DNA from 4 places in the Exiguobacterium sp. s183 genome. Region 4 is predicted to be linked to each of the others. Evidence: predicted binding sites of a transcription regulator. Region 4 holds the regulator's gene; each other region holds the start of a gene.

Region 1 (3,130 bases), on a different contig from region 4:
CACTGTTTAAACTCATACCGATTCCAGCTTTTTTATTCAGCTCAGCCCTATTCTTCATGATTGCCGCCTTGCTTGCTTCTCGACTCACATTTCATCAGAAAGAGGTTGCTCCAACCGAACAATCTACCTGGGAAGATGTACGGTCTGGTCTCTCTTATTTGAAGCAGCAACGCGTTTTATGGACAGTCGCCGTTCTAGCTGCCTTCTTGAATTTCTTTTTCGTCGCGACAGAAGTGTTGTTCCCGATAGCCGCGCTACAAGAGGTCGGCGTGTCTCCGTTTCAGTTCGGACTACTTGAAAGCATGGTTGCCATTGGATTCTTAATCGCTTCTTTACTTCACGCCTTGCCACTATTTAAAATCAAACATCGCCTGGCGACCATGCGATCTGCACTGACCATACTCAGTGTTCTATTTATCGGCCCTGCCATTCCATTATATTTGAACTTCAACGTCCTCACTTCGATTTTCTTTTTCGCAATGTTCGCCTTATTGAGTGGTTTCTTTATCGTACGTGTCAACGTTCCGATTCAATTGCTCTTACAAACGAATACGGATCCGAATTATTTAGGTCGCGTGATTGGGGTACTCGAGTCACTTGCGATGGGTATCACACCAATCGGTTTTATTCTATTCGGGGTATTGAGTGATCTTGTACCAGTCTCATATCTATACACCGCATGTATGATTGGCCTACTCCTATGTACCTTCACACTCACATATCGGATTCGCCATGACATCCAAGCGGAACGAGAAGCTCAGTCAATTGAACAAGCGTCTTAACAAAAAAAGACATCGAACGAATCAGTTCGATGTCTTCTCTGTTGACGGGAGTACCCGTTTTTCTAATAAAAATGGTCCGAATGGGATGACGGATGCCATGACGGCAAGCGTCAGCACTTTAAAGCCCCAACGGAAGCGCCACGCCATGTACATGGCCGCAAGTACGTAGGCCACAAACAAGAAACCGTGCGCTGCGCCGACAATACTGACCGCGAGTGGAATACCCGCCATGTATTTCAATGGCATCGCGATAAACAGTAACAACAAGAAGGACACACCTTCTGTGTAGCCAAGCCATTTAAAATGAGTCGTAGTCATATGCGTTCTCCTTTATCTCTGTAGGCTATATCTATCGTAGCCGAAACATGAGAGGTTTGTCACAGGAGAGTGCACAAAAGTTACGAAGCTATTTGACGATTTGGTGAACGATGCAATACTTTCGTTTCGACAAAGTTGCGAAGGAACAGACCGTCGACTCCGATTTTCCCTGCGTTATGTCCAGCAACCAAAATCAATACAGATACGATCAACATCGTTGGGTTCGTACTGACCGTTCCAGAGAGCAAGAAAGCCATGTTCATGACAAGACCGAAGAACGCCGCGCTACGTGTGAGTGCACCGAGCAATAACCCCAACCCGACCAAAAATTCACCATAAGGAATAAGGACATCGAATAATCCAGCGTTCGGAATTGCAACGTTTTCTAAGAATGCAGCCCACCATCCTGCGACGGCTGGATGTTCTCCAGTCGCAAGTGTCACCGCGTTGTTTAAGAATCCTTCCGTTCCAAAACCACCTGTGATTTTACCCAAACCTGCTGTTAACCAATGATAACCGAGCCATACACGTAACACCGTCAAGATTGCCGTAGCGATGTTATGATTTTGCCAAAATTTCGTGAACATGATGATTCCTCCCTTTCAAGAAGTTGAATAAATGAATAATGTGATTACATTCACAATATACCATCTATGTTCACTATTTCACATATGTATTTTTGTTTGTTCATGATTCGTCCATATGTACGTCACACTCTATTCACATCCATCAAAAAGACGCCTACTTGAGGCGCCTTTGAGGATTTTACAACGTCACATCTTGTGGTGGTTGACCCTTCTTGTTCATCACGCGCATCGATTCTGGCTCGATTTTAAGGATGACCAGTTTCGGATCGTCTGGTCCATCAAACCAGCCCTCGAGCTTGTCGTTCCACACTTTTTCTTTCATCGATTCATCATCTGACACAGTCGCTTTCCCTAAAATTTCTAAGTACGTGTCGCCGACCCCATCGCCATCATAACCAATCAAAATATGCGTATATGGATTCTTCTCTAATTCCGCCACCTTATCTGTATCGTTCGAGGTTGCTGTATAGAGTGTGAAATCATCATGGAAAAATGTCATGTAACGACTATGTGGCTTCACCTTATATACGGTCGCCATCGTCCCTACATTACTTGAATCTAGAATCTTTAATGCTGTTTCTTTTGCACTCATTCCGAATTCCTCCTTCATGGTTTGTCGCTCGTATACTGTTCCCTCAAACCACACGATTAAACACAAAAAAACCTGCTCGCCGATGCGAGCAGGTATCATATTCCTTAGAAAGGAAGATTAGATTTTTTCAACGTTAGAAGCTTGTGGTCCACGAGCTCCGTCTGTGATTTCGAAAGTTACTTCTTGGCCTTCTTCAAGTGTTTTGAAGCCGTCGCCTTGGATTGCTGAGAAGTGTACGAATACGTCGTCTCCGCCTTCCATTTCGATGAAGCCGTAACCTTTTTCTGAGTTAAACCATTTTACTTTACCTGTGTTCATGAATGAACCCTCCTGAAATAAACGCTATGCGTTATAGTAGTGCCTTACTAGAAAAAACTTGACCAAAAAAAATACAAGCCTCTGGATTATCTAATGAAAAATAATCCCAAGCACTTGTGAATTATGATTCCAGCTATTCTTAATTAAGCACATATTGAATATAACACGACTAGATGCTTCTGTCTAGTAAATACTTCTGATTGCTAAAAAACAAGGCGAAACGGGTACATGCTAGAGAAGATGATGCTAGGAGGATTTATTATGAAAAATGCAAAGGACCCGCAATCAATCGCTTCGATGATTGCCTCATATTCTGATTGGTCGGAAGAAGACCTCATCCAGCGAACACTCGAATGGCACCGCTCCACGCGCGAGACATCTTACTCAGAGCAGCAACATTCCATCCCTTGCCGAATTCCAATGACTGAGCGCATTACGCCTGTTCAAACGTCACTCCCGCTCGAACAAATGGACGGAATGGTTCGTCCTGTTTGGATGCGCCGCCTCGATGCGGAATATTTGAATCTGATGCA
Region 2 (3,130 bases), on a different contig from region 4:
CCGAACAGTTTGATGAGAACGACGGGTACCATGAGCGCATACAGTGGCGGAACAAGCCCTGCCCTTGAGACGAGGTATCCGCTTGCTGCAAACAGGGCGACCGCCGCAATCCCGGCTGCATATCCAAAGAAGATGGAGAGAAGGATATCTTTCTTCTCGCGCATCATCCATTTTGTAATCGTCCAAAGCGAGTTCATCGGCTCACCCCTTTCTGAAGCGCAAACAGTTCCGCATACTCTGGGACGGCGAGCAACGCGTCATGTGTGCCTTCCGCAATCCGTTGCCCGTCCTCCATAAACCAGATGGTATCCGCCTCTTTGATTGTATGCAGGCGATGAGCCACCGTGATCAACGTTGCCTCTTTCGACAACTCAGCAATCGAACGTCTCACAATCTGTTCGGTCTTCAAATCGAGACCGGTCGTCGGCTCATCGAATAAGAGGATACCAGGTCGTTTAAAGAAGGCACGGGCGAGTGCGAGACGTTGTCGTTCTCCACCCGATAGACCAAATCCACCTTCTCCAAGCTCCGTCCAGATCCCGTTCGGTAATTGATCGATCACCTCAGACAGTCCTGCCGCATCGGCTGCTTCCCGTAACGCAAGCTCATCGGCCTCTTCGCCTAAGGCGATGTTATCGGCAAGTGTGCCGGCGAATAGATAAGGGTTTTGTGAGATATAGGCAATATTTCCGTACCAGGCAGACTCGTCAAACGACTGAAGAGGTTCACCATCCACGAGGACACGTCCCGATTTCACCTGTAGCAGTCCGGAGATGACATTCAGTACTGTCGTCTTCCCGGAACCACTCGCACCGACCAAGGCCAGGTGAGTGCCGGACGGAATCCGACCGCTCAACGGTTGAAGCGCAAAGCGTCCGCCTGCATATTCGAAGGAGACGTCTTCGAGTTCAAGGTTTGGTGTTCGTGAACCCAGTGACTTCGTTCCCCATTCGATGCGGTCATCGGGGGCGTCTAATACCTCAAAGATTCGGTCGGCCGCACCCATACTTCCACGTCCCGTATGGAAGGCACTTCCTAAATCTTTAATCGCTAAATAATACTCTGGCGCCAATACGAGAATCAAAAAACCAGAGAAGAACGTGAGGTTTTGCCACACGACCATCTGCAATGCGACTTCTAACGCGACGACTCCGGTACTGAGCATCGAGATGAACTCGAGCATAAGTCCTGATAAGAACGCCGTCTTCAAAACGACCATCGTCGCATCCCGAAAGTCGAGGCTGCTCTTCTCAATCGCCTTCGCTTCTTGCTCCGTGCGATTGTAAAGCTTGAGCGTCGTCAATCCTTGTAAGACATCTAAAAATTTACCGGAAAACTGATTCATCTTCTCCATCTGTTCTTCTGATTTTTTCTGAGTCGCAATCCCGATGATGATGAAGAACAGCGGAATGAACGGTGCCGTGACCATCATGATGACTCCTGAAATCCAGTGTTGGCTGAAGACGACGACCAAAATGAGGAGCGGGATGATCGACGTTTGGATGACTTGCGGCCAATATTGACTGAAGTACGCGTCGACCTCGTCGACAGCATCCATGAACACACTGACCTTTTTACCTGATTGTCCTGTCAAAGATGACTCGACCGGACTCGTGGCGTACCGCTCCAACAGTTGAAGGCGTAACGTCTGTTTCGCCTTTTCGGATAAACTCGCACCGATGCGTCCCGACACGTATCCAAAAAGCGCTCGTGCCAGTAAAGCAACGACGAGCCATAGTAAAGCCGGAAGGATGGCTTCGAATGATTCATCCTTTAAAAAGATTCGGTCGACGATGTCGACGATTAAATACGCTTGCGCCAAAATCGATAGTCCAATCATGACCGCGGATAACACGAGTCCGATGATGTGACCCCTTTCGGCGAAAGCAAGGGCTTGCAGTCGTTTCACTGCATTCATCCTTTCTCTATTTACAATTCCATTGCTTTGTGAGATTCATCACTAATTATACAATATGCCACGTGTTGAAGCGAACGCCCCGCTCGTTCGAACATGTAAAAGACGCCCTCATCCGAGTGGCGTCAGTCGATGTCTTGCTCAAAATATTCAGGATGCCCGATCACAAGTTGATGGGCGTCGATACGAAGGATCTCTTCTTTTCGAAGCTTCGCTAAAATCGTCGAAACCGTCTCCCGGGACGTACCGGACAGACGAGAAAGTTCGATTGCGGTGAATGGGCATCGGACACGGACACCTTGTTCGTCCGGTTCCCCTAAATCTTCAATTAAGAAATGGAGCGTATTGATGACACGCTCTTTCGCACTCGGTGTGATGATTTCTTGGACACGCCTTTCATGCAAATCAAGAATACGATTCATCTGGCCAATGATATAGAGCAGCATGCTCGACTGCGTGGACACGAACCGCTCAAAGCGATCTGTCGGGATGTAGATGACCTCAATGTCCGTCACCGCTTCAGCTGTATGCCGATAGTCTTCCCCTGTGAATAAACCGTTGTATGGGAAAAATTGTTTCGGTTTCACGTAATCGGCGTAATGATGGGTCGCATTCTCGTTCATCCGTTCGAGTTTGATATAACCGCTCATCAAGAAATACACACGCTCCCGCGGGTCCCCTTCCATGAACAACAGTTGTCCTTTCCGATACGTCCGGCAATAGACGTGCGGAATCAACTGTTCAAGTGCTCGACTTGGACATGTCGCAAACAGCGTCAACTGCCGTAAATCGTCAATCGTCCACATGTGTCGCATGTTCATCCCCTCATTTCTATTCTTCTATCTTCAGTATAATGGGATTTTCAATGAAAACGCTTTCTAAATCCGACAGTTTTCTGACATGACAAAAGGGGGTCTCCCCCCTTTTTCAGTCCAACATCAGTTCCAATAGCGCGTCCTGTAAATCACGATCGAGTTCTAACGCATGGAGGTCAAACAGCCATGCCTCGAGACGCGTCTTCGTGGTCGCCATCTGATATAGACGATCTTTCAAGTCATAAGCGATTTCAGCGCGATCTAAGAAGCGATAGAGACGGTCGAGTCGATGTGCGTTTTGTGTCACATCGACCGGCAGCGTCACGGTCTGCTCCTGTTTCCATTCACCGAGTGGGATGTGTAACGTCTGCGTCTCCGCATCATAGTCCCCTTCTCCGAC
Region 3 (3,130 bases), on a different contig from region 4:
GAAGGTGAGTTGACAATGATGCGGCAAGCTTTCATGCGAAGACCGAAGTCGAGGATCGCATCGTCATCTGTTGAGTGGATGACCGCTGTGTGACCGAGACCACCGATTTCGAGCATTTTTTCAGCGATGGCGAATCCTTCTTCACGTGATTGAACTTTATAAGCGCCGAGAACCGGGCTCAACTTCTCATGAGAAAGAAGTTCAGTCGCGCCGACCGTTTCGAGTTCAGCGATCAAGATTTTTGTATCAGCCGGTACGTTGAGACCTGCTTTTTCAGCGATCCATGCTGCTGGCTTCCCTACGATTTCTGGGTTGACCGCACATGTGTCCGTGCGAATGACGAGTGTTTCGAGTTTCGCTTTTTCTTCAGGTGAACAGAAGTAGCAACCGAGTGCCGTCATTTCTGCCTTCACTTCTTCGTAAACTTCTTGGTCGACGATGATTGCTTGTTCAGACGCACAAATCATACCGTTGTCGAACGTTTTTGAAAGGATGACGTCCGAGATGGCACGTTTCACTTTCGCAGTCTTATCGATGTAAGCCGGGACGTTACCAGGTCCGACACCGAGTGCTGGTTTACCAGTCGAATAAGCCGATTTGACCATTGCTGCCCCACCAGTCGCAAGAACCATCGCCACACCTGGGTGGTTCATAAGTGCTTTTGTTGCGTCGAGTGACGGGACTTCAACCCATTGAATCAATTTTTCAGGAGCTCCTGCCGCTACCGCTGCGTCACGAAGGACACGTGCCGCTTCACTTGAACACTGTTGAGCGGATGGGTGGAACGCGAAGATGATTGGGTTACGTGTCTTGATCGCGATGATCGCTTTGAACATCGTTGTCGATGTAGGGTTTGTGACCGGTGTGACCCCAGCGACGACACCAACTGGTTCTGCGATGTATGTGATTCCGTTTTGAACGTCATCTTCAAGGACGCCAACCGTTTTCTCTCCACGGAGTGAGTTGTAAATATATTCTGTCGCGAAGATATTTTTGATCATCTTGTCTTCAAAGACACCGCGACCTGTTTCTGTATGTGCTAATTTCGCAAGTGCGACGTGTTGCTCAAGTCCAGCGAGCGCCATCGCTTGTACGATCTGATCGATTTTCTCTTGGTCGAACGTCATCAACGTATCGAGTGCGGCGTGTGCACCCGCTACGAGCGTATCCACCATTTGTTCTGCCGTAGTTTCCACTTTTGCTTTCTCTTTGACTGCCATGTTAGGTTCCTCCTCATAATTGAGAGCTTTTAATGAACATATTGACTTGATGGAAGACACAATGTGATGACTGCTTTCAAGAGATTGTGCTTTCCTTCACATTCATAGAATACAATGTTTTTCAGAGTTTGTGGGTGACAACAATGTGAACTCTTTCACAATATTTTTTTGTCATTTGTTGATAGCCCTTGATTTTTAACTGTGTCCTCAGTAAAATCGAATTCGTTTTCATGAAAACGAATAAATAGTTTAATGTAAACGCTTACATTAATTGTGTCGGTTCTTTTTCTATGATGATGTATCAATCATCACATCAACCCGTTTTTAGGTTCAACTGCACCTAACTCGTGTATAATGAAAATAGAACCTAACTAGGAAGTGAATCTACTATGCCGAAACAAGATGCTGCGGACCAGTTCGTCAAACTGATCCCTTTAATTCGTCGTAAACTGCTACGTCGATCTGATTTCCCACAAATTCCGAACTTGAACTTCTCTCATTTCCATCTGTTGATGTTGATTGAGGACGAGGGGGCTGTCACAAATGGACGAATTAGTGAAACACTCTCCATCGCGCCGCCCAATGTTACCCCGCTCATCACGAAACTGTTAAATGAAGGATATATTACACGCGTACCGGATGAACGGGACCGCCGTGTCATTTGGAACCAGTTGACAGAGAAAGGTGAGCGTATTCTACTCGAACGGAGAGACTCGTTCCGGAGGCTTTTTGAGGAGCGTCTCGCCTTTTTAAACGAGGATGAAACCGACCGCCTCATTGACAGTTTGAAGACGCTCACCGAGATTGTTGAGAAGATGGATAAGGGCGACGAGTAAAACTTTTCTCGTCAATTCACGCAACTTCTTATATAATCTGTAATGAATCTACGTACAAATGGAAAGAGAGATGACATGTAATGGGTCGTAAATGGAACAACATTAAAGAGAAGAAGGCGTCGAAAGACGCGAACACGAGTCGCGTCTATGCGAAGTTCGGTCGCGAGATTTATGTGGCCGCCCGTCAAGGGGAACCTGATCCTGAGTTGAACCAGTCATTAAAATTCGTTGTGGAGCGTGCGAAAACGTATAACGTGCCCCGTGCGATTATCGATCGCGCCATCGATAAAGCAAAAGGTGGCGACGAGGAAAACTTCGATGAGCTACGTTATGAAGGATTTGGACCGAACGGTGCGATGGTCATCGTCGATACGTTGACGAACAACGTAAACCGTACAGCATCTGAAGTACGTGCCGCTTTCGGTAAAAACGGAGGAAACATGGGTGTCAGCGGTTCGGTCGCCTACATGTTTGATGCGACAGCCGTCATCGGTGTCAATCAAATGTCGGCAGACGATGTCCTTGAACTCATGATGGAACACGACCTAGACGTTCGTGACGTCATCGAAGAAGATGAGACGGTCATCGTCTATGCCGAGCCAGAAGCGTTCCATGCCGTTCAGACTGCATTCAAGTCTGCCGGGGTTGAAGAGTTCGCCGTCGCCGAGCTGACGATGCTTCCACAAAACGAAGTGTCGCTCGATGACGATTCGAAAGAACAGTTTGAAAAATTAATCGATGTGCTCGAAGACTTGGAAGATGTTCGCCAAGTGTATCACAACGTCGATCTGTAACACGTAAGCGATAACTTTCACGAGTTATCGCTTTTTTTCATAATCGATTTGACAAGGGTCACATCATATGTTAAATTTCAAAAAGTCTTTATCATATTAAAGTGATACCAAGAGAAAGAAATTGTGAAAGGTGTTGGATGGATATGAACGCAGTATTACTTGCAGTCATCGTCTTATTTGCACTCGCCATCAGTCGTGTGCACATTGTATTGTCCTTAATATTAGCTGCGCTTGTCGGAGGGCTTGTTGGAGGGCTCGGATTTAACGATACGTTGACCGC
Region 4 (3,130 bases):
TTGGCAATCTCTTCTTGTTGCGACTCAAACTGCTTCTTCTCTTGTTCGTAGAGAGCGGCCTTTTGTTCGAGATACTTCGTGTAGTTCCCGACGAAGCGGCGGCTCCGATGACGTGACAGCTCATAGACAACCGAGACGACGCGGTCGAGGAAGTATCGGTCGTGGGAGACGATGAGGACGGCACCTTTATAGCCGCTCAAGTACTTCTCTAGCCAGGCGAGCGTCTCGATGTCCAAATGGTTCGTCGGCTCGTCCAAGATGAGCAGGTCGGGACTTTGAAGGAGCATCTTTGCCAAGGCGAGACGTGTCCGTTGTCCACCAGAGAGCGTGTCGATCCGGCGCTCGAAGTCGTCCGGATAGAAGCGCATCCCGTGAAGGACCGAGCGGATCGTCGCTTCATACTGGTAACCGCCGCGCTCTTTGAACGTGTGTTGTTCTTCATCGTAAGAGGAGAGGAGGCGTTCGTACGCAGCGGCGTCGTTTAGAATCCGTTCGGATCCCATGTCGGCTTCCATGCGACGGAGCGTCTTCTCTTGCTCGATCAAGTCCGTGAAGACGGTGAGCATCTCGTTCCAGATCGTCTCGTCGGATTCGAGCCCTGAGTCTTGGGCGAGATAGCCGATTGTGACGTCTTTTGGCTTCATGATGTCCCCAGAGTCATAGTTATATTCACCGGCGATTACTTTCAAAAGCGTCGACTTCCCGGCCCCGTTTCGGCCGACGAGGGCGACGCGTTCGCCTTCTTGGATTTCGAGTTTGACGTTTTCTAAAATCGGCTCGACGCCGAAGGATTTGGATAAGTTATTGACTTGCAGTAGGATCAAGTGAAAAAACCCCTTTCTCTCTATTTAGTATACTGTATTTTTCAGCGATTTTAGGTATATTCGTTGAGTGGTCATGTGAATTCGTTTACAATCAAGGTGTATGAAATTCAGATTCGTTTGTAACGTGTCGTAAAAAGGAGGCTCTTTCCGTTGAGTCAAAACGAACCAAAGATTCCACAAGCGACAGCCAAACGGTTGCCACTATACTATCGATTTATTCAAAGCCTGCACGCGTCAGGTAAACAGCGTGTCTCTTCAGCAGAACTGAGTGAGGCGGTCAAGGTCGATTCGGCTACGATTCGCCGTGATTTCTCGTACTTCGGTGCGCTCGGTAAAAAGGGATATGGCTATAACGTGCAGTATCTGTTAGACTTTTTCCGAAAGACACTGAATCAGGACGAGATTACGAATGTCGCCTTGGTCGGGGTCGGTCACCTTGGGACGGCATTCGTCAACTATAACTTCCTTAAAAACAATAACACACATATCGTCGTCGGGTTCGACGCAGACGAGACAAAAGTCGGCACGACGATGTCAGGCGTCCCGATTCATCATGTCGATGAGATGGAACAGATCATGAAGCAAAACAAGATCGACGTCGCCATTTTGACGGTACCTTCTGCCTATGCGCAGTCCGTCGCAGACGACTTGGTCCGTTTCGGCATCAAGGGCATCTTGAACTTCACACCGGCACGACTTACCGTACCGGACACAGTTCGCGTCCATCATATCGATTTGTCGATTGAGCTGCAGTCACTCATTTACTTTATGCAACACTATCCAACCGCTGAGGGGGTCCATCAATAATGGAATTACTAGCATCATCACTCGTCGTCGGGATTCCGGGTGGGGCGAGTCTATTCATCATCGCCATCATCGCGCTCATCATCTTCGGACCGAAGAAATTACCGGAGTTTGGTCGCGCGGCCGGACAAACGCTTCGTGAGTTCAAAAATGCAACGAACGGCATGATGAACGAGCACGACGAGAACGACAAGAAAGCTATCGAAAAGAAAGAGCAGTAAGCCATGAATCATCAACCTGATCAAGAGCGGGAACTCACCGATCACTTGACAGAGCTGCGGAGACGACTGATGCTATCTGCATTTGTCGTCTTTGCCTTCTTTTTGATGGCTTTGCCGAGTGTCAAATATGTACTCGCGTACTTGCAAGAAGATCTCGTCGAACGCGGGCTCGAACTGAACGCCTTTGGGGTCGCGGACCCGCTCATGATTTACTTGAACTTGGCGCTCATCATCGGCCTGATTGCGGCGAGCCCATTCCTACTGTATCAAGTGTGGGCGTTTGTCGCACCCGGTCTGCATCCGAATGAACGGAAAGGTACCCTTGCCTATATCCCGATCATCTTCGGATTGTTCTTGATCGGCCTTGCGTTCGCCTACTACTGGTTATTCCCGCTCGTCCTCGATATCTCGACGGACCTCGGGCAAGACCTCGGACTCGAACAAATCATCGGGGCGAACAATTACTTCACGTTCTTGCTGCAACTGACGATTCCGTTTGGTCTATTGTTCCAGTTGCCGGTCGTGACGATGTTCTTGACCCGAATTGGTGTCGTGACCCCGTACTTCTTATCAAAGATTCGAAAGTACGCATACTTCGCCCTATTCGTGATCGCGGCATTCATCACACCGCCGGATTTGACGTCGCACCTTATGGTGTCGTTACCACTCTTCTTCCTATATGAAATCAGTTTATCGATTTCACGTATCACCTACAAAGGGGTGCTACGCCGGGAAAAAGAGGCGATGGTGCAAGAACAGATGGATTTAATGAAACAGATGAATGAAAAATGAGCATCGTTCCGTAAGTGGAATGATGCTTTTTTGTTGTGACATACTGTTATGATAGGATACGAGTGATTGAGAAATTTTTCCATTTTGTATGCTATAATAAAACGAGGCACATATGTAAGGGAGGATGCACGATGATTCGGGAGTACAACGGAGAGGACTTTATATTGCTAGGCACGATGACAACCATCTTACTGTTTTTCTTATTTTTCTCTATACAATCTCGATTGCGACGTCAATTCATCGTTTCGTCGTTGCTACTCGTGACTGGCTATATCTTCTTTTTTGTCGGAATGACAATCGTACGTGGTTGGGACGCGATCGGCTGGCTTGCACTAGGGCTGATCTTGTACGTGCTTGGTATGATTCTTCACGTTGGCATTGTCATTTATCAGAGAGTGAAAAGTAGACGTGAAGGAGAGTCTTGAAAGAGTCGTTCCAATCAAGTTATGAGGAGATAAAAAGGATGAATGACATTATCATTTTGCTCGT

The links. Region 4 encodes Rex, which represses fermentation and respiration genes when NADH is low (regulators of the CRP and FNR family bind a similar motif). Its sites were predicted from a motif close to TTGTGAAATATTTCACAA; they were not measured.
Region 1: KNP62_RS11160 (DoxX family membrane protein) is a predicted target of Rex. The motif match lies at 1,726-1,743, and genes of this name have one in related genera.
Region 2: cydD (thiol reductant ABC exporter subunit CydD) is a predicted target of Rex. The motif match lies at 1,946-1,963, and genes of this name have one in related genera.
Region 3: adhE (bifunctional acetaldehyde-CoA/alcohol dehydrogenase) is a predicted target of Rex. The motif match lies at 1,364-1,381, and genes of this name have one in related genera.

The regions. Positions count from the first base shown of each region.
Region 1 covers NZ_JACSKN010000004.1:198,985-202,114, reverse strand. Annotated here, with positions in the region: gene KNP62_RS11170 (MFS transporter) at 1-782, shown strand, start outside; gene KNP62_RS11165 (DUF3817 domain-containing protein) at 804-1,100, opposite strand; gene KNP62_RS11160 (DoxX family membrane protein) at 1,181-1,687, opposite strand; gene KNP62_RS11155 (pyridoxamine 5'-phosphate oxidase family protein) at 1,866-2,279, opposite strand; gene KNP62_RS11150 (cold-shock protein) at 2,397-2,597, opposite strand; gene KNP62_RS11145 (glycoside hydrolase family 55 protein) at 2,859-3,130, shown strand, end outside.
Region 2 covers NZ_JACSKN010000002.1:451,063-454,192, forward strand. Annotated here, with positions in the region: gene cydC (thiol reductant ABC exporter subunit CydC) at 1-197, opposite strand, end outside; gene cydD (thiol reductant ABC exporter subunit CydD) at 194-1,918, opposite strand; gene KNP62_RS07775 (Crp/Fnr family transcriptional regulator) at 2,041-2,730, opposite strand; gene KNP62_RS07780 (glycoside hydrolase family 31 protein) at 2,843-3,130, opposite strand, start outside.
Region 3 covers NZ_JACSKN010000001.1:727,228-730,357, forward strand. Annotated here, with positions in the region: gene adhE (bifunctional acetaldehyde-CoA/alcohol dehydrogenase) at 1-1,220, opposite strand, end outside; gene KNP62_RS03930 (MarR family winged helix-turn-helix transcriptional regulator) at 1,610-2,056, shown strand; gene KNP62_RS03935 (YebC/PmpR family DNA-binding transcriptional regulator) at 2,137-2,850, shown strand; gene KNP62_RS03940 (Na+/H+ antiporter family protein) at 2,994-3,130, shown strand, end outside.
Region 4 covers NZ_JACSKN010000011.1:9,230-12,359, forward strand. Annotated here, with positions in the region: gene KNP62_RS15090 (ABC-F family ATP-binding cassette domain-containing protein) at 1-824, opposite strand, end outside; gene KNP62_RS15095 (redox-sensing transcriptional repressor Rex) at 975-1,631, shown strand; gene tatA (twin-arginine translocase TatA/TatE family subunit) at 1,631-1,849, shown strand; gene tatC (twin-arginine translocase subunit TatC) at 1,853-2,641, shown strand; gene KNP62_RS15110 (hypothetical protein) at 2,773-3,066, shown strand; gene KNP62_RS15115 (hypothetical protein) at 3,105-3,130, shown strand, end outside.